One region of the Streptomyces sp. NPDC001941 genome, then DNA from elsewhere that is predicted to be linked to it. Evidence: riboswitches for the same ligand, from Rfam matches in the RefSeq annotation. Region 1 holds a riboswitch; each other region holds the start of a gene.

Region 1 (7,550 bases):
GGTGGGATACGGCTCCGGGTCGGCGGCGCCCTCGTCGAAGCCGAAGCCGCCCGCCTTCGTCTGCTGCCGCGACAGCCAGGAGACGGCCGCGTCGGCGCGCATGGTGTCGCCCAGGATCCGCAGGACCTGCGCGGACCTGCCGGTGGAGCCGACGTCGCCGGTCTCCACGCCCGCGTACGCGCCGAACGCGCCGGTCTTCAACTGGGCCTTGTACAGGGCCTTCCGCGCCCTGGCGACCGCGTCGCCGCTCACGTTCGCCGTGTGCAGCGCGATCATCGCGTAGGGCGTGGTGGCCGGGTCGCCGTAGGTGCAGGCGTCGCCGTCGCGCACCAGGGTCGGGCTGAAGCCACCGTCCTTGCACAGGTGCGCGGCGATCCGGGCGAGTGACTCGGCGGGCGGGGCGATCTTCGCTCGCAGCAGCGCGAGCACGGCCAGGGACTGGGTCTCGACGTCGCCGACGTCGGAGAAGTCGCCCTTGCCCACGCACGGCGCGACACCGGCGCCGGTGGTGCAGACGGTCCCGGCCAGGTCGCCCGCCACGTCGTGCCCGCCGAAGTCGCGCGGGTCGCGCCCGGTGCTCGCCGCGAGCAGCGCGGCCAGCGCCGCGTTGCCCACCGACGGGGGCTGCCTGACGCCCTGCGGGTAGACGAACTCCTCGACGTGGTCGGCGAGGTAGCGCGTCATCTTCTCGACGGTCGCGCTGCCGCCCTCGCCTGCGGCCAGGGCCAGCGCCGTCTGGGCCGTCTGGTAGTAGTTCGGCGCCTCGGCGCCCTCGTCCTGGACGTAAGTGCCGTTGGTCAGGCGGGTCTTGAGCCAGGCGGAAGCGTCCTTCAGCTTGACCTCGCCCGGGGGGACGACGGGCGGGGTGTCGCCCGGGGCGACACCGCCGGGCCGCACGGCGGAGGGCGGGAAGGAGGGCTCGCCCCCGCCGCCACCCGGCTTCGTACCGCCGTACACCCACGCCTCGACCGAGCCGTCCTTCGGCTTATGGGCCATCGCGCCCAGCGGGCTGTAGGTCCAGAAGTCCTGGCCGGGCGGGGCGGTCCAGTACGACCAGTACGCGGCCGCGGGCGGCGTGAGCCCGCACGCCTCCTTGTCGGGGGTGGGGTACTGGCGGCCCCCGTCGAAGTCCGTGTGGCCCAGGCGGCAGATGAACGCGGGCCCGTCGTGCTCGGTGCCCGCCGTCGTGAACCCGGCCTCGTGCAGCAGGTCGTAGCCGGTGGTCGGGGTGGCGTCGCAGCCGCGCACCACCGTGCCGCCCCAGTCGCCGAAGTCCACCGCCACGACCGCGCCCTTGGTGGCCGTGCACGCGCCCAGGGGATCGGCTGCCGCCGGAGCGGCCTGGGCGAGCAGCAGCGCACCCCCGCCCACCGTCGTCACGGCGGCGCACAGCAGCGCGAGCAGGCGTCTGCCCCCGCTCCTGGCCGAACCCCTTGCGTTGCCCACCGAAAGCACCGAAAGCCCCCTGCGTCGTCCGCAGCGGAGCACGCATGGCTGGCCACCCGGTCCTCGCAGGGGACGGGGGAGTGCGGGCCGAACCACGCCGTAGTCCGCGACGGCGTCTGTTGCGTAGCGTTCAGCGCGGGTAATCCGGCTCGTCGGGCGGGTGTGGAGACATCCGCCTGACCTACGGTTGCGGGTCAGCGCCGGGATTCGACCGGCTTCCCCCGTGAACTGAACGAAGAATCGGGCGCATTGGAACACGGGAGCGAACGGAGCGTCAAGGCGCGTGCGCGACCTGCGATGTTCGGGTAGCCTCCCGGCTTGCCGAATGGGGGAATCTGGTGCGAACCCAGAGCTGACGCGCAGCGGTGTGGACCGGTGGGGAGCCGGTACGAGCCCGAATGCCCACGCGGCACGACACCACGGAAGTCGAACCACGCGCTTGGACGACGACCTCGTGCCGCCCGCACGCGCTCCCGCACGCCGTCACGGCCGGGACCCGCGAGGGAGGCGCCGGTCGGCGTCCCCTGATTCCGGGAGCCCGCCATGACCGCCACCCGTACCGTCCCCGCCCGTCGCGCCCTGCGCCTCGCCGTGCCCGCCGCCCTGGGCGCACTCGTCCTCACGGCCGTGCCCGCGAGCGCGACCTCCACGCCCGCGCAGATAGCGACCTCCAAGTCGACGGGCGTCAGCTACCTCAGATCCCTCCAGGCCGCCGACGGCTCCTACGCGGGCTCCGGCCTGTCCAACGAGTGGGCCTTCTCCGCCTTCGCCGCCGCCGGGACCGCCGCCGTCGACGTCACGCCCGGCGGCGACGCCACCAAGAACGCCCGCACCGTCTACCGCAACCTGCTCACCGGGTCGGCCTGGCCCGGCGGCTCCCCGGTCGTCACCGACTACGAGCGCGGCGCGATCAACGCGTACTCCGCGGGCGTCGACCCCGCCCGGGTCTCCGCGAGCCGCAACCTGATCGCCGACATCTACGGCTACTACCAGAGCGCCGAGCCCGGCTACTGGGGCGCGTCCGCCAACTTCAACGGCACCGTCTTCGGCCTCATCGCCCTCGCCGGGGCGAAGACCCAGGGCGGCGCCCAGCGCGTCCCGCAGGCCCTGCTCGCCACGTCGGTCGCCACCGTGCGCGCCAACCAGCACGACGACGGCGGCTGGAACTACAGCAAGGCCGAGGGCGACCCCGCCAAGCTCGCAGCCGCCAGCGACATCGACATGACCGGCGCCGCCATGGCCTCGCTCTGCACCGCCGGCGTGCCCAACACCGACCTGGCCGTCACCAAGGCCAAGGCGTTCCTCAAGTCCAAGCTGATCAACACCTCGGGCGCCTTCGACGCGATGTTCGGCGTCAACACCGACTCCAACGGCTGGGCCGTCTCCGGTCTCAACGCCTGCGGCATCAACCCGCAGACCGGCGACTTCCTCACCAAGGCCGGCAAGACGCCGGTCGACTTCCTGATCGCCCAGCAGTTCAAGCCCGGCGGCGGCTTCAAGTACCTCCCGAGCGACACCAGTCCGTCCGCCTACGCCTCCATCGACGGCCTGCGCGCCGTCGCGGGCGGCGGCTTCATCGCCGCGCCGCCCGCGCCGACCACGGCGGGCGCCCCGCAGTGGGCCGCCACCACCGCCTTCACCCCGGGCACGGCCACCCGCCTCGCCCTCACCGTCGACAACGGCACCACGCTCAAGGTCTGCGCGGTCACCTTCACCCCGACCGCCGCCACGACCACGCTCGGCACCGTCCTCGACGCGGCCACCGGCTGCGTCACCTCGGTCAACCCGGCCAGTGGGAGCGGCACGATCACGGCCGTCAACGGCACGGCGAACAGCGGTGGTTCGACGTGGAAGTCGAGCGTCGACGGGGCCGGCGCGATCGCCGCGTCGCGCGGCACGGTGATCAACGCCGGTGACACCATCGCCCTGAAGTACGGCAGCTGAGGCCGGGGCCGCCCGTCCGGGGTCACCCCCCGGACGGGCCGGCCGCGTCCTCCGCCGTGTCCTCCAGTGCGTCCGCCTCCGTGCCCTGCGCGGGCAGGACCAGCGTCGCCACCGCCCCGCCCGCCGGATCGTTCGCCAACTCAAGACGTGCGCCGATCACGTGTGCCTGGCCCGTCGCGATGGTCAGCCCGAGCCCGTGCCCGTGGCCGCGCTCGGCCGCGCCCGTGCGGAAGCGCTGCGGGCCGTGCTCCAGGATCTCCGCGGGGAACCCGGGCCCGCCGTCCCGCACCACCACCCGCACCCCCTCGACGGTGACCCGCACCGGGGCGCCGCCGTGGCGGTGGGCGTTGACCACCAGGTTGCCGACGATGCGGTCCAGGCGGCGCGGATCCGTGCGCACCACCGGCTCGCCCACCACGTCCACCCGCGCGTCCAGGCCCGTCCGCCGCACCGAGTCCGCCACCAGCTCGCCCAGCGGCACCGGCTGCGCGTCCGCCCGCTCCGCGCCCGCGTCGAGCCGCGAGACCTCCAGCAGGTCGTCGACCAGGCCGCGCAGCACCCGCACCCGGTCCTGGACCAGCTCGGTCGCCTCGCCCTCGGGCAGCAGCGAGGACGCGGTGACCAGACCGGCCAGCGGGGTGCGCAGCTCGTGCGCGACGTCGGCGGTGAAGCGCTGCTCGGTGCGCAGCCGCTCCTGGAGCGCGTCGGCCATGTGGTCGACCGCCGAGGAGATCTCGCCGATCTCGTCCTTCCCGGCCCGCCCGCCGGTGCGCGCGTCCAGTTCGCCGTGCCGGATGCGGCGCGCGGTGCCCGCGACCCGGCGCAGCCTGCGCAGCACCAGCTCGGCGGCGAGCAGGGTGGAGGGCAGGACGACGGCGAGGGTGGCCACGGCGGCGTACCGCATGTGGCGGTCCAGGGCCTTGCGGCTGAGGTCGTCGAAGGTCATGTCGTACGAGACGGCGAGCGCCTGGCCCTCGACGTTCCGCGCCGCCCACATGCTCAGGCGCGTCGGCTTGCGGTCGTCGTACCAGGTGACCGGTTCGCTCCCGGAGCCGAGCCGGGCGAGCAGGTCGTCGGGGACCTCGGCGCCGAGGCGGTAGCCGCGGTGCTCGTCCGGAACCCGCTCGCCCGCCCGCTCCCGCTCGAACTGGCCGACCGCCGCGTCCAGTTCGCGCAGCGCCGCGCCCCGCGCGATGCCCATCGACCGGGTCTCCGTGGTCCGGTGCACCAGCACGCCCATGCCCAGCGCCATCGCGATCGTCGCCAGCGCGACGCCCGCCACGATCTTCCAGCGCAGCGAGCGAGGGTCGGACAGCCGCAGCGCGGCCCGGGCGGCGCGGGAGAGCTCGGGGTCCTCGCCCCGTCGGCCCCGCACGTCAGCGCCGGAACCGGTAGCCGTGCCCGCGCACGGTCTCGACGTGGTCCGCGCCGATCTTCTTGCGCAGCCGCTGCACGGTCAGGTCCACCACCCGGGTGTCGCCCTCCCAGCCGTAGTCCCACACCTCGCGCAGCAGCTTCTGCCGCGACAGCGCCACGCCCGGCTCGGCCACGAACTCCAGGAGCAGCCGCAGCTCGGTCGGGGTGAGCGCGACCGGCTCGCCGTCCCTGCGCACCTCCAGGCCCAGGGTGTCCACGGTCAGGTCGTGGAAGGCGCGTACGTGGTCCTCCCGCGGCTCCTCCTCGGCGGCGGGCCCCGCCGCGAACTCGGCGCGCCGCAGCAGCGTGCGGATGCGCGCGACCAGCACGGTGGTGTCGACGGGCTTGACCACGTAGTCGTCGGCGCCCGCCTCCAGGCCCGACACCACGTCGAGGGAGTCGCCGCGCGCGGACATCATCAGGATCGGTGCCTGGCTGGTCTCCCGGATGCGGCGGCAGAGCCCGATGCCGTCCAGGTGCGGCAGCATGACGTCGAGGATCAGCAGGTCGTGGCCGCCCTCGCGGAAGACCTCCAGGCCCGTCAGGCCGTCGGGGGCGGCCGTCACCCGGTACCCGTACCGCTCCAGGGCCAGGCCGACGGACCGGCGGATCGCCTCGTCGTCCTCCACCAGCAGGACGTGCACCGGGTCGGCGGCCGCGGGCTCGCGGCCGGTCGGCCGCCCCGCGCGCACGGCGGGGTCGGGGGTGGGGGCGGGGTCGTGCTCTCGCATGGCGTCACCTGGAGGTCGTTCCGTACGGGGTGGCTGCGCCGCAGGTGGGCGGCCCACTGACACCGACGGTAGCCGCTCGGCGGTGCGAACCCGAAGCAGCCGGGTGAGCCGGGCCGCCCGGGAGCACCCGCCGCTCACAGCCGCACCGACGCCGCGACGGGCAGGTGGTCGCTGCCGGTGCCCGGCAGGGTCCAGGCGGAGACGGGGGTGACGCCCTTGACGAGGACCTGGTCGATCCGGACCAGGGGGAAGGAGGCCGGCCAGCTGAGGCCGAGTCCCGCGCCCGCCTCGTCCTGGGCGGAGCGCAGCCCGTCCACGACGCCGTGGAGCGCCCGGTCGTCGGTGCTGCCGTTGAAGTCGCCGACGACCATCACCCGGGGCAGCGGCTCGGCCCGCACCGCGTCCGCCAGCTTCTGCGCCGCGTCGTTGCGCCGCTCGGTGCCGAAGCCGGACGCGGGGTGGACGCGCACCGACGCGAGGTGCGCGGCGTAGACGGCGAGCGGGCCCTTGGGGGTGTCGACGGTGGCCCGCAGGGCGCGGGTCCACGGCATGATCGCGACCGGCCGCGCGTCGCGCAGCGGGTAGCGGCTCCACAGCCCGACGGTGCCCTGCACGGAGTGGTACGGGTAGTCGGCGGCCAGCTCCTCCTCGTACACCTTCGCCGCCTTCGAGGACAGCTCCTCCAGGGCCAGCACGCCGGCGCCCGAGGTGGCCAGGGCGCGGGCCGTGCCGCGCGGGTCGCGGTTCCCCTCGTCCACGTTGTGGCTGACCACGGTCAGGTCGCCGCCGCTGCCCGTCTTGTCGAGGAACCCGCCGCCGAACAGCGACGTCCACACCAGGGCGGGGAGCAGCACCGCCAGGGCGGCCGTCGCCGAGCGGCGCACCGCGGCGAGGGCCAGGAGCAGCGGCACGGCCAGGCCGAGCCACGGCAGGAAGGTCTCCAGGAGGCTGCCGAGATTGCCGGGCGTGTTGGGCACCAGCGAGTGCCCCAGCATGAGCAGCGCGCTGAGCACGGCGGCCCCGGCGAGGACCCGCCCGCGCCGCCAGGGGCCGGTGCGGCGGGGCCCGGGCGCGGCGGCCGGGGGCGTCGGTGCCGGAGGCGGTACGGGGCGTGCCCCGGGTCGCGCGTCGGGGTGCAGGGCGCTCATGACCGGGCCCCCTGGTCGGCCTTCGCGCCGTCGAGCGCGGTGGGCAGCTGCTCGCGCAGTGCCTCGATGAGCTTGCCGCTGCGCTCCAGGGCGGCCGCCAGGCCCTCGTTGGGGGTGGTGTTCGCCCGTTGGGCCAGGGTCACCCCGAGGACCAGACGCTTCTTGCCGCCCGCCTCGACCTCGGCGGCCCACATCAGGTTGCCGCCCGCGGGCGTGGTCGAACCGGTCTTCAGGCCGACGACGCCGGGCCGCTCCAGGAGCTTGTTGGTGTTGACGACCTTGCCGGGTATGCCGGGGAGCGTGGTCTCGCGCATGCCGACGACCTGGCGCAGGACCGGCTGGTCCATCGCCGCCTTGGCCAGCTTCAGCTGGTCGTCTGCGGTGCTGCGGGTGCTCTGCTCGAATCCGCTGGCCCCGGTGTACGTCGTGTTGGTCATCCCGAGGTCCTTCGCGGCCCGGTTCATCTTCTCGACGAACGCCTCCTGCGAGCCGGAGTCCCAGCGGGCGAGCAGCCGGGCCACGTTGTTGCCCGAGGGCAGCATCAGCAGTTCGAGCATCTGGCGCTGGGTGTAGCGCTGCCCCTCGCGCAGCGGGGCGGTCGACTCGTCCAGGGAGTGCGACTCCTGGGCCGCGGCCTGGTCGACGTCGATGTCCGGGCCCTGCTCGCCGTCCTTGAGGGGGTGTTCCTTGAGGATCACGTACGCGGTCATGACCTTGGTGACACTGGCGATCGGCACGGGCTGGGCCCGGCCCTTGCTGCCCAGCGAACCGAGGCCGTCCACCGCGATGCTCGTCTGCCCCTCGCCGGGCCACGGCAGCCTGACCTTGTCGGCGACCGCGGCGGTGTCGGTGATCCCGGACGCGG
Region 2 (7,550 bases), on a different contig from region 1:
CGCCGCTGACCTGGGGTTCCTGGTCGAGTTGCGGGACGGCGCCGCGCGCTGGATGGCGGAGCGGGGCATCACCGGACAGTGGCAGCCCGGGGAGCTGGGCGAGGACCACTTCCGGCGGGTGCTCGGGCACGGCGAGATCTGGATCGCCCGGGACGGCTCCCGGGCGGTCGGCGCGTGGGAGCTGTGGTGGAGCGACGAGGCCGCCTGGGGCGCGCGCCCACCGGTGGCCGGCTACGTGCACCGGCTGATGGTGGACCGGCGCACCGCCCGGCCCGGCACCGGAAGCGCCCTGCTGCGGGCCGCCGAGGAACGGGTGGCGCGGGCCGGGCGCGAACTGGTGCGCCTGGACTGCCTCGCGGACAACGAGCGGCTCAACTCCTACTACCTGCGCGCCGGTTACCGGGCGGTGGGCACGATGGAGGGCAAGCCGCAGCCCGGCGGCGTGCGCAAGTCGTACACGCTGATGGAGAAGCGGGTGCTTCCGGAAGGGAGTTGAGCCCGGTCGGGGCTCCCCCTGGGCCTCAGACCGCCCGCGCCGTCTTCAGTACGTGTCCGCGCACGCCCTGCCGCTCGGTCCAGGACCGCAGGGCGGTGACCCCGGCCGCGTCGAGCAGGTCCGGGTCGACGGTGGTGCGGACCTCGTGCGGCACCCCCGAGTCGAGCAGCAGCCGGAGCGAACGGGCCGCCGGGAACGCGCTGTTGGGGGTCGCGGTCACCTTCTCGTACGCCTCCGGGTGCGCCTTCACGTCAAAGCCGACCCAGTCGAGCAGCCCCTCCCCCAGGAGCTGCCCGAACCGGCGGGGGTAGGCGCCGCCGGTGTGCAGGCCCACGGCGAAGCCGAGGGCACGCGCCTGGCGCACGGCGTCGGCGAGCCCGGCCTGGAGGAGGGGTTCGCCGCCGGAGAAGACGACGCCGTCCAACAGGCCCCGGCGCCGGGCCAGATGGACCGTCACGGCGCCCCAGGACACGGCGGCGGGCACGCGCGGGTCGAGGAGTTCCGGGTTGTGGCAGTAGCCGCAGCGCCACGGGCAACCCTGGCAGAACACGGTGGCGACCAGGCGGCCCGGCCAGTCGCAGGTGGACAGCCGGGCCCAGCCGCCGATCCGGATCACGCGGGCGCTCCGGCCCGCTCCAGGAACGGCACGCGCTCCTCGTGCTCGCCGCGCTTGCCGATGTTGAAGGAGGACACCGGCCGGTGGTAGCCCATCACCCGCGTCCACACCTCGCACGGGGAGCCGCAGGTGGGGCAGTGGGGGTGCTCGCCCGCCAGGTAGCCGTGGTCGGCGCAGATGGAGAACGTGGGGGTGACCGTGAGGTAGGGCAGCGAGAAGCGCTCCAGGGAGCGTCGCACCAGCTCGCGGCAGGCCTCGGCGCTGGAGACGCGCTCGGAGAGGTAGAGGTGCAGCACGGTGCCGCCGGTGTACTTGCCCTGGAGTTCGTCCTGGCGCTCCAGCGCCTCGAACGGGTCGTCGGTCCAACCGACGGGCAGCTGGCTGGAGTTGGTGTAGTAGGGGTTGGCGTCGGTGCCGGCCTGGAGGATGCCGGGGTGGCGGCGGCGGTCCTCCTTGGCGAACCGGTAGGTGGTGCCCTCGGCGGGGGTGGCCTCCAGGTTGTAGAGGTGGCCGGTGCGCTCCTGGAACTCGACCATGCGGGCGCGGACGTGGTCGAGGAGGCGGACGGTGAGCGCGTGGCCCTCGTCGGTGGTGAGGTCGTGGGCGTCGCCGGTGAAGTTGCGGACCATCTCGTTGACGCCGTTGACGCCGATGGTGGAGAAGTGGTTGCGCAGGGTCCCCAGGTAGCGCTTGGTGTACGGGTAGAGGCCGTCGTCGATGAGGTCCTGGACCTTGACGCGCTTGATCTCCAGGCTCTCCACGGCGAGTTCGAGGAGCCGGTCGAGGGCGGCGAGGAGGGCGGGCTCGTCGCCCGGGTGCAGATGGCCCAGGCGGGCGCAGTTGACGGTGACGACGCCGAGCGATCCGGTCTGCTCGGCGCTGCCGAACAGTCCGTTGCCGCGCTTGAGCAGTTCGGTGAGGTCCAGCTGCAGGCGGCAGCACATCGAGCGGATCATGCCGGGGCTGAGCTCGGAGTTGATGAAGTTCTGGAAGTACGGCAGGCCGTACTTGGCGGTCATCTCGAACAGCCGCCGCGCGTTGTCGCTCTCCCACGGGAAGTCGCGGGTGATGTTGTAGGTGGGGATGGGGAAGGTGAAGACGCGGCCCCGGGCGTCGCCGCGGGTCATCACCTCGATGTAGGCGCGGTTGATCAGGTCCATCTCGGCCTGGAGCTCGCCGTAGGTGAAGTCCGCCTCCTCGCCGCCGATGACGGGGACCTGTGCGCGCAGGTCCTCGGGGCAGGTCCAGTCGAAGGTGAGGTTGGTGAACGGGGTCTGGGTGCCCCAGCGGGAGGGCACGTTGAGGTTGTGCACCATCTCCTGCACGCACTGGTGGACCTGTGCGTACGTCATGGCGTCCTTGCGGACGAACGGCGCCATGTAGGTGTCGAAGGAGCTGAACGCCTGGGCGCCGGCCCACTCGTTCTGCAGGGTGCCGAGGAAGTTGACGATCTGTCCGGCGGCGGAGGCGAAGTGCCTGGGCGGCGCGGAGTCGATCTGGCCGGGGACTCCGTTGAAGCCCTCGGTGAGCAGGGTGCGCAGGGACCAGCCCGCGCAGTAGCCGGAGAGCATGTCCAGGTCGTGGATGTGCAGGTCGCCCTCGCGGTGGGCGCGGCCGACGGCGGGCGGGTAGACCTCGTCGAGCCAGTAGTTGGCGATCATCTTGCCCGCCGAGTTGAGGACGAGGCCGCCGAGCGAGTAGCCCTGGTTGGCGTTGGCGTTCACCCGCCAGTCGGTGCGGTCCAGGTACTCGGTCACCGCTGCCACGGCGTCGATCTTGGTCACGTCGGCCCTCCCACGAGGCGTCCGGGGTGTGTCCTCCCCGGAGGTGTACGCGGGGAGGGCGTCGGCAGGTATCGGACTCGGGCCGCGGGTGCGGCCCCTACCGTTGCGGGGCAGTCCCGGCATCCGACCGGGTTCCCTGTTGCCTCGTCGGGGCGCTGCGCGCGCCGCCCGACGAACCGACGCCCGTCACACTACATCTGGTGCCATGTCCGACATGCCGACCGAAGATGTTGTGTGACTTCGGTCCATCAGGTCGGGACTTAGGGCCGGGACCAGGGTCAGTCGTCGGGCTCGGTCGCGCCGTCGGGCTCGGTCCCGTCGCGCGGTACGGTCCCGTCGCGCGGTACGGTCCCGTCGCCCGGGCGGTCAGCTCGTACGGGTGAAGAGGCGCCCCGCCAGGTCGACCCCGGTCACCCGCCCCGCCGCGTCCCGGGTGAAGAACCCCCGCTGCCCCTTCAGCCCGCCCTCGGTGATCACGTACTCGTCCCCCGCCTCGTCGCCGCCGCCCTCGGCGGGCAGGAAGCCCATCGGCTCGGCCGCGTAGTCCGGCGGCATCTCGGCGTCGGAGGCGGAGCGGACCTCGGGCTTGATGCCCACGGCGAGGGTGAGGCGCGCGCCGTCGGTGGCGATGTCGAGGTTCATCACGTCGTTCTGGTAGCGCCCGGCGACCTCGCGGGAGCGCGCGTCGTCGTACGCGACGGGCTCGGGGTCGCGCTCGACCAAGCCCAGGTAGTGCTCCAGGGCCCAGCGGACCACGGACTGGTTGAACGGGTAGCCCTCGGGGCCCGCGTTGGACAGGGACACCACCGCGAAGTTCCGCTCGGGAACGATCAGGAGTTCGGCGAACTGACCGTTGCCGGAGCCTCCGTGACTGATCGTCAGGACACCGTCGATCCACTTGAGGAACCAGCAGATGCCGAAGCCGTCGCCGAGGGTGCTGGCCCGCAGTTCCACGGTCTGCTCCCGCATGGCGCGCACCGACTCGGCGGGCAGGACTCCCTCGCCGTCGGCGAGGTGGAACTCGGCCCAGCTCAGCAGGTCCTCGACGGTGGAGATGCCACCGCCACCGGGGTTGTTGGCGCGCGAGGTGCCCCGGAAGGCCTTCCACGGGGTGGCCGCCCGCAGCCTCCCCTCCTCGTCCCGGACGTGCCCGACGGCGTACTTGCGGGTGATGACGTCGTCGAGGTCGAAGAAGGTGCTGCTCAGACCGGCGGGTTCCAGGACGAGCGAGGTCACGGCCCGCTCGTAGGGCAGGCCGGTCACGTTCTCGATGACGCGGCCCGCGAGGTTGTAGCCGGCCTGGCTGTAGGAGGCGCGCTCACCGGGGGCGGCGATGACCTCCAGGCGGTCCATCTGCTCGACGAACCCGGCGAGGGTCTCGTTGTCCTCGTCGGGGATCAGGTTCCAGTCGAGTCCCCCGGTGTGGTTGAGCAGCTGCAGGACGGTGATGCGGTCGGCGGCCTTCTCGTCGGCCAGCTTGAGGTCGGGGACGTAGCGGCGCACCGGGGCGCCGAGGTCGACCCTGCCCTCGGCGGCGAGGCGCACCAGGGCGGTGGCGGTGAAGGGCTTGGTGGTGGAGGCGACGGGGAAGAGCGTGCGCTCGTCCATGGGCAGCCCGTCCACCAGGGCGGTCGTGCCGTGCGAGGCGTACACCCGCTGCCCGTCGACGAGTACGCCGACCGCCGCTCCCGGCAGGCCGAACTCCTCGGCCGCCGCCTTCACGAAGTCCCGCAGCTCCTGCGCCATGACGTTCCCCTCTCGTCCCGAATCCTTGAGAAAACCGTGGGGGCCAGGACCCCCGAGCACTTGAACTAAGTGCAAGACAGAAGTTACGGCATCACTTGAACTAAGTGCAAGCATCGGGCGCCCATGGGATGCGGATCGGCGTACGGCTCAAGGCCTAGGGTCGAGGCCATGGCAACCCCTGAACTCGGCGGCGGCCCCGCCGGCACCCTCTTCTGCGGCCTGGAGCTCGCCGCCCGCATCGAGCGCGCGGAGACCGGGCTGATCACCGCGGGCGCCCGCGCCGCACTGGCCCGGCTGGGCCCGGACGCGGGATTCGTCACTCCGCTCGCGGGCGGCGCCGCCTGCCGCGCGGACGAGCACTCCCCGCTGAACAAGGTGGTCGGACTCGGCTTCGCCGGAGCGCCCTCCGAAGCGGAACTCGACGCGGTGGAACGGCGGTTCGCCGCGCTCGGCACCCCGGTCCAGGTGGAGCTCGCGCACGTCGCGGACCCGGCCGTGGGCGAGTTGCTGACCGGCCGCGGCTACCGCCTGGCCGGCTTCGAGAACCTCCTGGGCCGCGAGGTCACCGCACGGGACCGCGCGGCGACCGTCCCGGACGTCGAGGTCGGCGAGTCCGGGGACGAGGAGTTCGAGGCGTGGCTGGACACCGTGGTGGACGGGTTCGCGCACCCGGACACCCAGGGCGTCGCCTCGCACGAGGAGTTCCCCCGCGACGTGGTGGAGACCTCGGTGCGCGACATGAGCGCCGCCGCCGGGATGCGCCGCTACCTGGCGCGGGTCGACGGCGTGGTGGCCGGCGCGGCGAGCATGCGGGTGGTCGACGGCCTGGCGCAGCTGACCGGGGCGGCGACCCTGCCCGCGTACCGCCGGCGCGGCGTCCAGGCCGCACTCCTGACGGCCCGTCTGGACCGGGCGGCCGAGGAGAGGGCGGACCTGGCGGTCATCACGACGCAGCCGGCCTCCACGTCCCAGCACAACGCCCAGCGGCGCGGGTTCTCGCTGCTCTACACGCGGGCGGTGCTGGTGCGCTGACGCGCACGGCCCGTACGCGTACTCCGTACCGGAACCCGTGCCTCAACCCCAGGGTTGATCCACTCCACCCGGCGTACACCCCTGGTTGACCCTCGACCTCAACCCGCCACCCGACGCCGCGCACGCCCCCGGGCGCCTAGATTGCGGTGCGTGGCCACGGGGGACGGGAGACCGGGTCGCACCGCGTCACGGGGGCTGTGGCCCTCCGTCGTGTACGGACGACGGGGAGCGCGGCAGGCGCAGGGCACACACGTGCCCTCGGTGCGTCCCGCACCGTGGCTCCGGCACCGGGCGGCATCGACCGCCCGGGCCGGGGCCGCCACCACGACGAGCGCTTCCCCCGCACCCGCGGCGCCCCCGCACGTGACCGCGCGGGACTCGGCCCCGGTCGCGCGCGGTCACCCCGCCGGGCGGCTCCCGCCACGAGGGGCCGCCCGGCTCCCCGTACCGGCCCATGACCCGGATCTCCCTGCGCACCGAACGCCTCACCTCCGGCCACGCCCGGTCCGCCCGCGAGGCCCGCGCCTCACCCCCGGCCGCCCACCGCCACCAGGACCACCCGCGCGCCCTCGCCCACGGTGCGCCAGCGGTGTCGGACGCCGCCGGCCAGGTAGACCGTGTCGCCCGGCCCCAGCCGCAGGACCTTCCCCTCGGCCTCGACCTCCACCGCGCCGTCCGCCACGTACATCAGCTCGTCGCCGGGGTGGACGAACTCGCGGTCCGCCTCGTGCGCCCCGGTGAACTCCAGCGCGTGCAGGTCGTGGAAGCCGCGCACCAGCGGGCGCACCCCGGACGCCGGTTCCAGGCCGGCCCGCTCGTCCGCGCGCACCACGTCGACCGGCCGGGCGCGCGCGTCGGCGGCCGCCAGCAGGTCCACCGCCGTGGTCTCCAGGGCGTCCGCGACGCGCTGCAGCGAGCGCATGCTGGGGCGGGCCCGCTCGTTCTCGATCTGGCTGAGGAAGGGCACCGACAGGCCGCTGCGCTCCGCCACCGCCGCCAGCGTCAGGTCCAGGGCCCGGCGCCTGCGGCGCACCGCCGCCCCCAGGCCCGCGCCCGCCTCACCCGTACCGCCGTCACCCATGATCACCGACCTCCCCCGGCCACCCTACGCACCCGCGGGCCACGTTTCGTACGCCTGTCACACGGCCGACACACCACGCCCCTAGCCTCAAAGTCGCTTTGAACTTGTCAAAGAAACTTTGAGAAAGAAACGTTGAGGGAGTCAGCCATGCCCCGGGTCGACCAGAACCAGCGCCGCCGTCGCGGCACCGGACTCATCGCCCTCGATCCCGACGCCGCCTTCCCCGGGCTCACCCTCTTCGCCCCGCTCACCGGGGCGGGCGAGGTGTACCTGGTGGACCTGGCGGGCGAGGTCGTCCACACCTGGAAGCTGCCGTACCGTCCCGGCCGCCACGCGCGCGTGCTGCCCGGCGGGACGCTCGCGTACAACGGCGTGCTGCCCGGCGAGGACGCGCTCTTCCCCATGTGGCACAAGTACCGCGGCGGCGTGATGCTGCGCGCCGACCCGGACTCGTCCGTCGTCGCCGAGCACCGCGACCCGCTCCAGCACCACGACGCCCACCACCTCGACGACGGCGGGGTGCTGTACACGGCCCTGGAGCCGCTGCGCGGCGCCGACGCGGCGGACGTCCGGGGCGGGGTGCCCGGCTCCGAGGCGCACGGCGGCACCGTCTGGGCCGACACCATCAAGGAGATCGGCCCGGACGGCACCGAGCGCTGGTCGTGGCGAGCGGCCGAGCACCTGGACCGCGCGGAGTACCCGCTGCACCCCGCGTACGCCCGCGAGCACTGGCCCCTGGTCAACAGCGTCATCCCGCTCGCCGACGGCAACGTCCTGGCCAGCCTGCGCAGCACC
Region 3 (7,550 bases), on a different contig from region 1:
ACCGACACCGCGCCCATGATCTTCTTCGTCACCCAGGAGTAGGCGCCGCGCGGCACCGAGGTGGCGATCGTCGGGATGCGCGCCTCGTGCCAGCCGATGCCGGTGTTGATCAGGGTGGCCCCGGCCGCTTCGATGCCCTTGGCCAGCTCCACGACCTCGTCCAGGGTGGAGCCGCCGGGCACCAGGTCCAGCATGGAGAGCCGGTAGACGATGATGAAGTCCCGGCCCAGCCGCTCGCGGGTGCGGCGCACGATCTCCAGCGGCAGCCGGGTGCGGTTCTCGTAGGAGCCGCCCCAGCGGTCGGTGCGGTGGTTGGTGGCGGCGGCGATGAACTCGTTGATCAGATAGCCCTCGGAGCCCATGATCTCGACGCCGTCGTACCCGGCGGAGCGGGCCAGCTCGGCGGCCCGCACGAAGTCCTCGATGGTCGCCTCGACCTCGTCGTCGGTGAGCGCGTGCGGCGGGAAGGGGCTGATGGGGGCCTGTACGGCGCTGGGGGCGACCAGGTCGGCGTGGTACGCGTACCGCCCGAAGTGCAGGATCTGCATCGCGATCCGGCCGCCCTCGGCGTGCACCGCGTCGGTGATCACGCGGTGCTGCGCGGCCTCCTCGGCGGTGGTGAGCTTGGCGCCGCCCTCCCAGGGGCGTCCCGCCTCGTTGGGGGCGATGCCGCCGGTCACGATGAGCCCGACGCCGCCCCGGGCGCGCTCGGCGTAGAAGGCGGCCATCCGCGCGAAGCCGTTCTCGGCCTCTTCGAGCCCGACGTGCATCGAGCCCATCAGGACGCGGTTGGGCAGGGTGGTGAAGCCGAGGTCGAGCGGGCTCAGCAGATGCGGGTACGCGGACATGGGGGCGCCTCCTCGGGCCGGGGTCGTTCCAGTTCTAGTCGACCCCGCCGAGGTTGTGCAACTAGTTGCATAAGGGTGGCCGAGTGAGCTGCGCTACTCCCCGGTAGCCCACTGCTGCCCGCCTCAGGCCCGCGCCCCCGCCGCCCAGCGCGCCAGCTCCTCCGGCGTGCGCGGCCCCGCCTCGCCCGCCGCGAGCAGCCCCCGCGCCCGCAGCGCCTCCTCCACCGCCAGGCCCCACGGCCGCCGCAGCCGCGCCGCCGCCAGCAGCCCGGCGTCCGCGAGCACCTCGGCCACCGGCCCGGTGCGCACCCCCGAGGGCCCCAGCACCGCCGCCTCGTCCGCCCAGCGCAGCGCCAGGTCCACGTCGTGCGTGGCCATCAGCACCGTGGTGCCCGAATCCCGCAGCCGCCCCAGCACCTCCAGGAGCCGCTCCTGCCCGTCCGGGTCGAGCCCGGCCGTCGGCTCGTCCAGGACCAGCAGGCCGGGGCGCATCGCCACCGCCCCCGCGATCGCCGCACGCTTGCGCTGCCCGTACGACAGCAGGTGCGTCGGCCGGTCCGCGAGCGCCGTGATGTCCAGCGCCGCCAGCGCCCCGGCCACCCGCTCCCGCACCTCCGCCTCGGGCACCCCCAGGTTCAGCGGCCCGAACGACACGTCCTGCGCCACCGACGCGGCGAACAGCTGGTCGTCCGGGTCCTGCACCACCAGCTGCACCGCGGTGCGCAGCCGGGTCAGCCCCTTGCGGTCGTACGTCACCTCGCGCCCCGCGCAGCGCAGCACCCCGCTCCCGCACCGCAGCCCGCCGCTGAGCAGCCGCAGCAGCGTCGTCTTGCCGCTGCCGTTGCGCCCGAGCAGCGCCGTCGACCGGCCCGCGGGCACCGCGAAGTCGACGCCGCTGAGCACGGCCGGTCCCTCCTCGTAGGCGAAGCCCGCCCCGACGAGTTCCACCACGGGGGGCGCGCCAGCCGTCTCGGCCGTCATCAGGGGGACCCTTCCAGTACGAGTTGCAGGACCAGGCTCAGGGCGACGACGCCCGCGAGCAGCGCGGCGCTCGCCGCGAGGAACCGGCGCGAGACCCGCGCCTCGGGCACCAGCACCCGCAGCGTCCCGTCGTAGCCGCGCCCGGCGAGCCCCGTCTGCAGGCGCTGGGCCCGGTCGAAGGCCCGGACGAACGCGGTGGCGGTGAGCCCGGCCAGCGAGCGCCAGGCCGCCGCCCGGGTGGTGGCCCCGAGCCGGGCGGCCTGCGCCTGGCGGATCCGCGCCACCGCGTCGAGCAGCAGGAACGAGATCCGGTACATCACCAGCGCCACGTCCACCACCGGCGCGGGCACCCCGGCGCGCACCAGCCGGGGCAGCACGTCCGAGACGGGCGTGGTGAACGCGAAGAGCAGCACCCCCAGCGAGGCCGCCGAGGTGCGCAGCAGCAGCTGGCCTGCGTGCGCCGGGCCGTCCGGGGCGAGCGTCACGAACCCGCCCGCCCCGCCGACCTGGAACAGCAGCGGCACCGCGCCGGTCACGCAGAAGCCCAGCGGCACCCGGAACGCCCGCCACAGCAGCCGGGGCGCCACCCCCGCCGGTCCGAGCAGCACCGCCAGGGTGGCCGCCGCGACCAGCGGGGCGCCGGGCCACGGCGGCAGGCAGACCGCGGCGAGCGTCAGGCCGAGCCCGAGGACGGCCTTCTCCAGCGGGTGGCGGCGGCGCCAGCGGTTGCCGTGCGCCGCCGCGTCGATCGGCAGCATCAGGAGGAAGCCGGGCTGCCGTCGGCCGCGGGACCGGCGACCTCGTGCCCCTCGCCGTCCGCCGGGCCGGCCAGCGCCCGCGCCTCGCCCTGGCGGCGGCCGCGCCGCAGCCCGAAGTAGTAGGCGAGGACGCCCGCGCCGAGCGCGGCCTGGAGGGCAAACAGCGCCGACTCGATCTCGCCGGACGGCGGTTCGTACAGCGGCGAGAACCAGGGCTCGTAGTCCGGCTCCAGCTCGGTGATGGCCGTCTCCGCCTGCGCGTCGGCGCCGGCGAACGGCTCCTCCTTGTGGTCGCCCAGGCCCAGCGCCAGCGGCAGCACCGCCAGCGCGGCCACGACCAGGAGCAGCAGCGTGTTGATCTTCGCGTTGCGGCTCACCGGGCCACCGCCTCGGGCTCGGCGGGAGCGCCCTTGCGGCCCGCACCGGTCAGCAGCACGCCGAGCCGGGTCAGTTCGCCCTTGCTCGACTGCACCAGCAGCCGCATCACCAGGACGGTGAGCAGGCCCTCGCTCACGGCCAGCGGGATCTGGGTGAGCGCGAAGATCGACCCGAACTTGCCCAGCGAGCCCAGGAAACCGCCGGCCGGGTCGGGGAACGCCAGCGCCAGCTGCACGCTGGTGACGCAGTACGTGGACAGGTCCGCGACGAACGCGCCGAAGAACACCGTCACCATCAGCGGCACGTCGAACCGCCGCAGCAGCCGGTACACGCCGTAGCCGGCCCAGGGCCCCACGATCGCCATCGAGAAGGCGTTGGCGCCCAGCGTGGTCAGCCCGCCGTGCGCCAGCAGCAGCGCCTGGAACAGCAGGGTCACCGTGCCGAGCACCGCCATGATCGGCGGCCGGAACAGGATCGCGCCGAGCCCCGTCCCGGTCGGGTGCGAACAACTACCCGTCACCGAGGGAATCTTGAGCGCGGAGAGGACGAAGGTGAAGGCGCCCGAGGCGCCGAGCAGCAGGGTGGACTCCGGGTTCGCCCGGACCTCGCGGGTCAGGTTCCGCACGCCGTGGACGACGAACGGCGCGGCGGCGGCGCCCCAGGCGGCCGCGTGCAACGGGGGCAGGTAGCCCTCGGCTATATGCATGGGTGAGTGAGACCTCTCCAGCACCTCGTGGATGGACAACGCGCCCTGGCCGGTCTCCTGGCTGACGGTGTTTCCGCCCGGCTCCGCCTTCCCAAACGCCCCGGGCGGTCACCCGGGGCGATCCAGTGGCTCCCCGCGAGGGGGGATGGAGCCGGACCTCCCGATCACAGTGGCGAGGGCCGCACCGGTACTCCACCGGTTTCCCGTACACCAAGGCCCTGTGACACTAGTGCTCCCACCAGGCACATCACAACCCGCGCCGCTCCGGGCGCGGGTCGTGACCGCGTCCCGGGCCTCACGCCTTGCGGTAGTCGTACGCCTCCGTCGCCGCCGCCCCGACCGCCGCCAGGTCCGCGCCCGCCGACGCCGCGACCACCGCCGCGACCGCGCCCTCCACCAGCGGCGCGTCCACCAGCCGGGTCGATCCGGGCAGTTCGTCCCCGTCGGCGAGCAGCGCCTTCACGGTGAGGACCGCGCTGCCCAGGTCCACCAGCACCGCCACCCCGGCGCCCCGGTCCACCTCGGCCGCGGCCCGCGCGATCAGCTCCGCGCTGGTGCCGAGCCCGCCGTCCGCGGTGCCGCCCGCCGCCGCCACGGGCACCTCCGCGGCGCCGCCCGCCAGACCCCTGGCCAGCTCCGCGACGGCCGTCGCGACGGCGGCGCTGTGCGAGACGAGGACGATGCCCACCGGGTTCACGCGGCCTCCCCGGCGGTCCCGGCCAGCGCGGCGAGGAGCAGCGCGGCGGAGGTGGCCCCCGGGTCCTGGTGCCCGACGCTGCGCTCGCCCAGGTAACTCGCCCTGCCCTTGCGGGCCCGCAGCGGCACGGTGTCCGCCGCGCCCCGCCCGGCCGCGCCGGCCGCCGCGGCGAACGACTCGCCCAGCGCCTCGGCCGCCGGACCCAGCGCGTCCAGCATCGTCTTGTCCCCGGGCGCGGCGCCGCCCAGCTGGGCCACCGCGGCCACCCCGGCGGCGAACGCGGCCGCCAGCGCGGTGCGGTCCACCTCGGCCGCCTCGCCCAGCTCCTTGCCGGTGCGGCGCAGCAGCGTCCCGTACAGCGGACCCGACGCACCGCCCACCGTCGAGATCAACTCCCGCCCGGCCAGGGTGAGCACGGCCCCGGGCGTCGCGGGCTCCTCCCGCGCGAGCACGTCCGCCACGGCGGCGAACCCGCGCCGCAGGTTGCTGCCGTGGTCGGCGTCGCCGATCGCCGAGTCGAGCTCGGTCAGCCGGTCGGCCTCCCGGTCCACCGACGCGGCGACGGCGGTCAGCCAGCGGCGGAAGAAGTCCGCGTCCAGCACTGTCACTTCGGGCACTCCCACGATCCGCTCCGTTCCCCGTCCCGTCTTCCCGTCTCTTCCCGCCCTCAGCAGCCCCACCGCAGCGCGGGCGTGCGCACCGGCGCGTCCCACAGCCGCAGCAGCTCCTCGTCCACCGCGCACAGCGTCACCGAGCAGCCCGCCATGTCCAGCGAGGTCACGTAGTTGCCGACGAGGGTACGGGCGACGGGCACCCCGCGCTCGGTCAGCACCCGCTGCACCTCGGCGTTGAACCCGTACAACTCCAGTAGCGGCGTGCCGCCCATGCCGTTCACCAGGGCCAGCACCGGGCCGTCCGGGCGCAGGTCGTCGAGGACCGCGTCCACGGCGAAGTCGGCGATCTCGCGGGAGGTCATCATGGCCCGCCGCTCCCGGCCGGGCTCGCCGTGGATGCCGATGCCCAGCTCCAGTTCGCCCGCGGGCAGGTCGAAGGTGGGGCTGCCCTTGGCGGGCGTGGTGCAGGCGCCGAGCGCCACGCCGAAGCTGCGGGTGCGCTCGTTGACCCGCCGGGCGACCGCCTCGACCCGCTCCAGCGGCGCGCCCTCCTCGGCCGCGGCGCCCGCCAGCTTCTCCACGAACAGGGTGCCGCCGGTGCCGCGCCGGCCCGCCGTGTACAGGCTGTCGGCCACCGCCACGTCGTCGTCCACCAGGACCCGGGCGACCCGGACGCCCTCGTCCTCGGCGAGTTCGGCCGCCATGTCGAAGTTCAGCACGTCCCCGGTGTAGTTCTTCACCACGAACAGCACCCCCGCGCCGCTGTCCACCGCCGCGGCGGCCCGCACCATCTGGTCGGGCACCGGCGAGGTGAACACCTCACCGGGGCAGGCGGCCGACAGCATGCCGGGACCCACGAACCCGCCGTGCAGCGGCTCGTGCCCGGACCCGCCCCCCGACACCAGGGCCACCTTCCCGGCCACCGGGGCGTCCCGGCGGACCACCACCCGGCGCTCCACGTCCACCGTCAGCTCGGGGTGCGCGGCGGCCATCCCGCGCAGCGCGTCCGCGACGACGGTCTCCGGCACGTTGATGAGCATCTTCACGGAGTACCTCCAGGTGAGTGACTGCCCGCCCCGCTCACCATAGTTCGTCCCCCCGCGATCCCCCCGCGTTCCCCGGGCGGGATCCGGCCCCGGGCGTCCCGGCGGGCCCTTCCGTGCTCTGGCCTGTCCGGCCCGCTTCCGGTACGAGTGGGACACCCATCCGGCAAAGGGGGACCCGTGCACCGTTCGACCCTGTCCTCGGGCATCCAACTGGCCCACGCCGCCAAGGCGTTGTACGAGCGCGGCTGGATGCCCGGCACCTCGGGCAACCTCTCGGTGCGGCTGCCCGAGCCCGGCGGCCTCGCGCTGATCACCGCGGGCGGCCGGGACAAGGGCGAGCTCACCGTCCAGGACATGGTCGAGATCAGCGTCGCCACCGGCGTCCTGGCCCGCCCGGCCCGGCTCGGCGCGTCCCCGGAGTCGGTGCTGCACGCCGCGCTGTACCGGACGACCACCGCGGGCGCGGTGATCCACGCCCACTGCCCGTACGCCACCGCCGCGGCCACCCTCACGGCGCGCGGCCGGAAGGCCGCCGAGCCCCGCCACCTGCGCCTGGAGCGCTTCGAGTTGCTCAAGGGCCTGGGCACCGGCGACCCGGACCGGGTCGACGTGCCGGTGCTCGCCAACCACGCCGACGTGGAGCGCGTCGCCGACGACGTCGAGGACCTGCTCGACACCGCCGACGACCCGCCCCCGGTCCTGCTCATCGCCGACCACGGGGCGCTGGCCTGGGGCGCGGACCTGGCCCGCGCCCGCGACCACCTCGAACGCCTGGAGTCCCTCTGCCAGTTGGCCCTGCTGACGCGCGGCGCCGGGCCCGCCCTCGACGGGCCCGCCACCGGTAGTGACTAGCGCTTGGCGAACGAGGACCGCGCCCCGTCCAGGGTCGCGTCCACGCGCGCCTTCTGGCCGCTCGTGAACATGAACATCGCCGCGTCGTCGGTGTAGTCCATGTAGTTCATGAACATGTCCCCGTTCGGCCCGTTGTTGCAGCTCAGCTTGGGGAAGGTGGGCTTGCCGCCGTTGGGCCCGCCCTGGTTGGGGGTGTCCGCGACGTGGTCCGTGCCGCTGCAGCCGGTGCCGTCGTCGCCCCAGATGTGGAACAGGTTCAGCCAGTGCCCGATCTCGTGGGTCGCGGTGCGGCCCCCGTCGAACGGCGCCGCCGCCGTGCCCGTGGTGCCGAACCCGGAGTGCAGGATCACCACGCCGTCGGTCTCCGCGGGCCCGCCGGGGAACTGCGCGTAGCCCAGCAGACCGCCGCCCAGCGGGCACACCCACATGTTGAGGTACCGGTCCGCGGGCCAGGCGTCGTGCCCGCCGGTCGCCGCGGACTTCACCGCGTCGTCCGCGCCGAAGCCCGCCGTCTGCGTCTCGGTCCTGGTGATCCCGCTCGTCGGCTGCCCGTCCGGGTCGGTCGAGGCCAGCTCGAACTCCACCAGGCAGTCGGCCACCCGGTCCTGCCAGACCGCGGGCACCTGCGACACGTCCGGGTTGAGCGCGCGGAAGTCCCGGTTGAGGACGT

The links. A riboswitch is a leader RNA that binds a small molecule or an ion and turns the genes downstream of it on or off. The one in region 1 is predicted to bind cobalamin.
Region 2: another riboswitch for cobalamin. It lies ahead of ABT160_RS34125 (ribonucleoside triphosphate reductase); the one in region 1 lies ahead of ABT160_RS09385 (prenyltransferase/squalene oxidase repeat-containing protein).
Region 3: another riboswitch for cobalamin. It lies ahead of ABT160_RS14380 (energy-coupling factor ABC transporter permease); the one in region 1 lies ahead of ABT160_RS09385 (prenyltransferase/squalene oxidase repeat-containing protein).

Annotation. Positions count from the first base shown of each region.
Region 1 is NZ_JBEOYE010000008.1:48,690-56,239, reverse strand. It holds gene ABT160_RS09390 (prenyltransferase/squalene oxidase repeat-containing protein) at 1-1,446, opposite strand, end outside; cobalamin riboswitch at 1,727-1,870, shown strand; gene ABT160_RS09385 (prenyltransferase/squalene oxidase repeat-containing protein) at 1,990-3,390, shown strand; gene ABT160_RS09380 (sensor histidine kinase) at 3,413-4,642, opposite strand; gene cseB (two-component system response regulator CseB) at 4,767-5,537, opposite strand; gene ABT160_RS09370 (endonuclease/exonuclease/phosphatase family protein) at 5,672-6,685, opposite strand; gene ABT160_RS09365 (D-alanyl-D-alanine carboxypeptidase family protein) at 6,682-7,550, opposite strand, start outside.
Region 2 is NZ_JBEOYE010000070.1:30,962-38,511, reverse strand. It holds gene ABT160_RS34135 (GNAT family N-acetyltransferase) at 1-496, shown strand, start outside; gene ABT160_RS34130 (anaerobic ribonucleoside-triphosphate reductase activating protein) at 522-1,112, opposite strand; gene ABT160_RS34125 (ribonucleoside triphosphate reductase) at 1,109-2,896, opposite strand; cobalamin riboswitch at 2,943-3,092, opposite strand; gene ABT160_RS34120 (serine hydrolase domain-containing protein) at 3,263-4,642, opposite strand; gene ABT160_RS34115 (GNAT family N-acetyltransferase) at 4,811-5,674, shown strand; gene ABT160_RS34110 (helix-turn-helix domain-containing protein) at 6,201-6,755, opposite strand; gene ABT160_RS34105 (aryl-sulfate sulfotransferase) at 6,903-7,550, shown strand, end outside.
Region 3 is NZ_JBEOYE010000016.1:62,547-70,096, forward strand. It holds gene ABT160_RS14360 (oxidoreductase) at 1-848, opposite strand, end outside; gene ABT160_RS14365 (energy-coupling factor ABC transporter ATP-binding protein) at 972-1,829, opposite strand; gene cbiQ (cobalt ECF transporter T component CbiQ) at 1,829-2,587, opposite strand; gene ABT160_RS14375 (energy-coupling factor ABC transporter substrate-binding protein) at 2,587-2,964, opposite strand; gene ABT160_RS14380 (energy-coupling factor ABC transporter permease) at 2,961-3,671, opposite strand; cobalamin riboswitch at 3,702-3,901, opposite strand; gene ABT160_RS14385 (PTS-dependent dihydroxyacetone kinase phosphotransferase subunit DhaM) at 3,967-4,368, opposite strand; gene dhaL (dihydroxyacetone kinase subunit DhaL) at 4,365-4,970, opposite strand; gene dhaK (dihydroxyacetone kinase subunit DhaK) at 5,036-6,028, opposite strand; gene mtnB (methylthioribulose 1-phosphate dehydratase) at 6,206-6,880, shown strand; gene ABT160_RS14405 (zinc metalloprotease) at 6,877-7,550, opposite strand, start outside.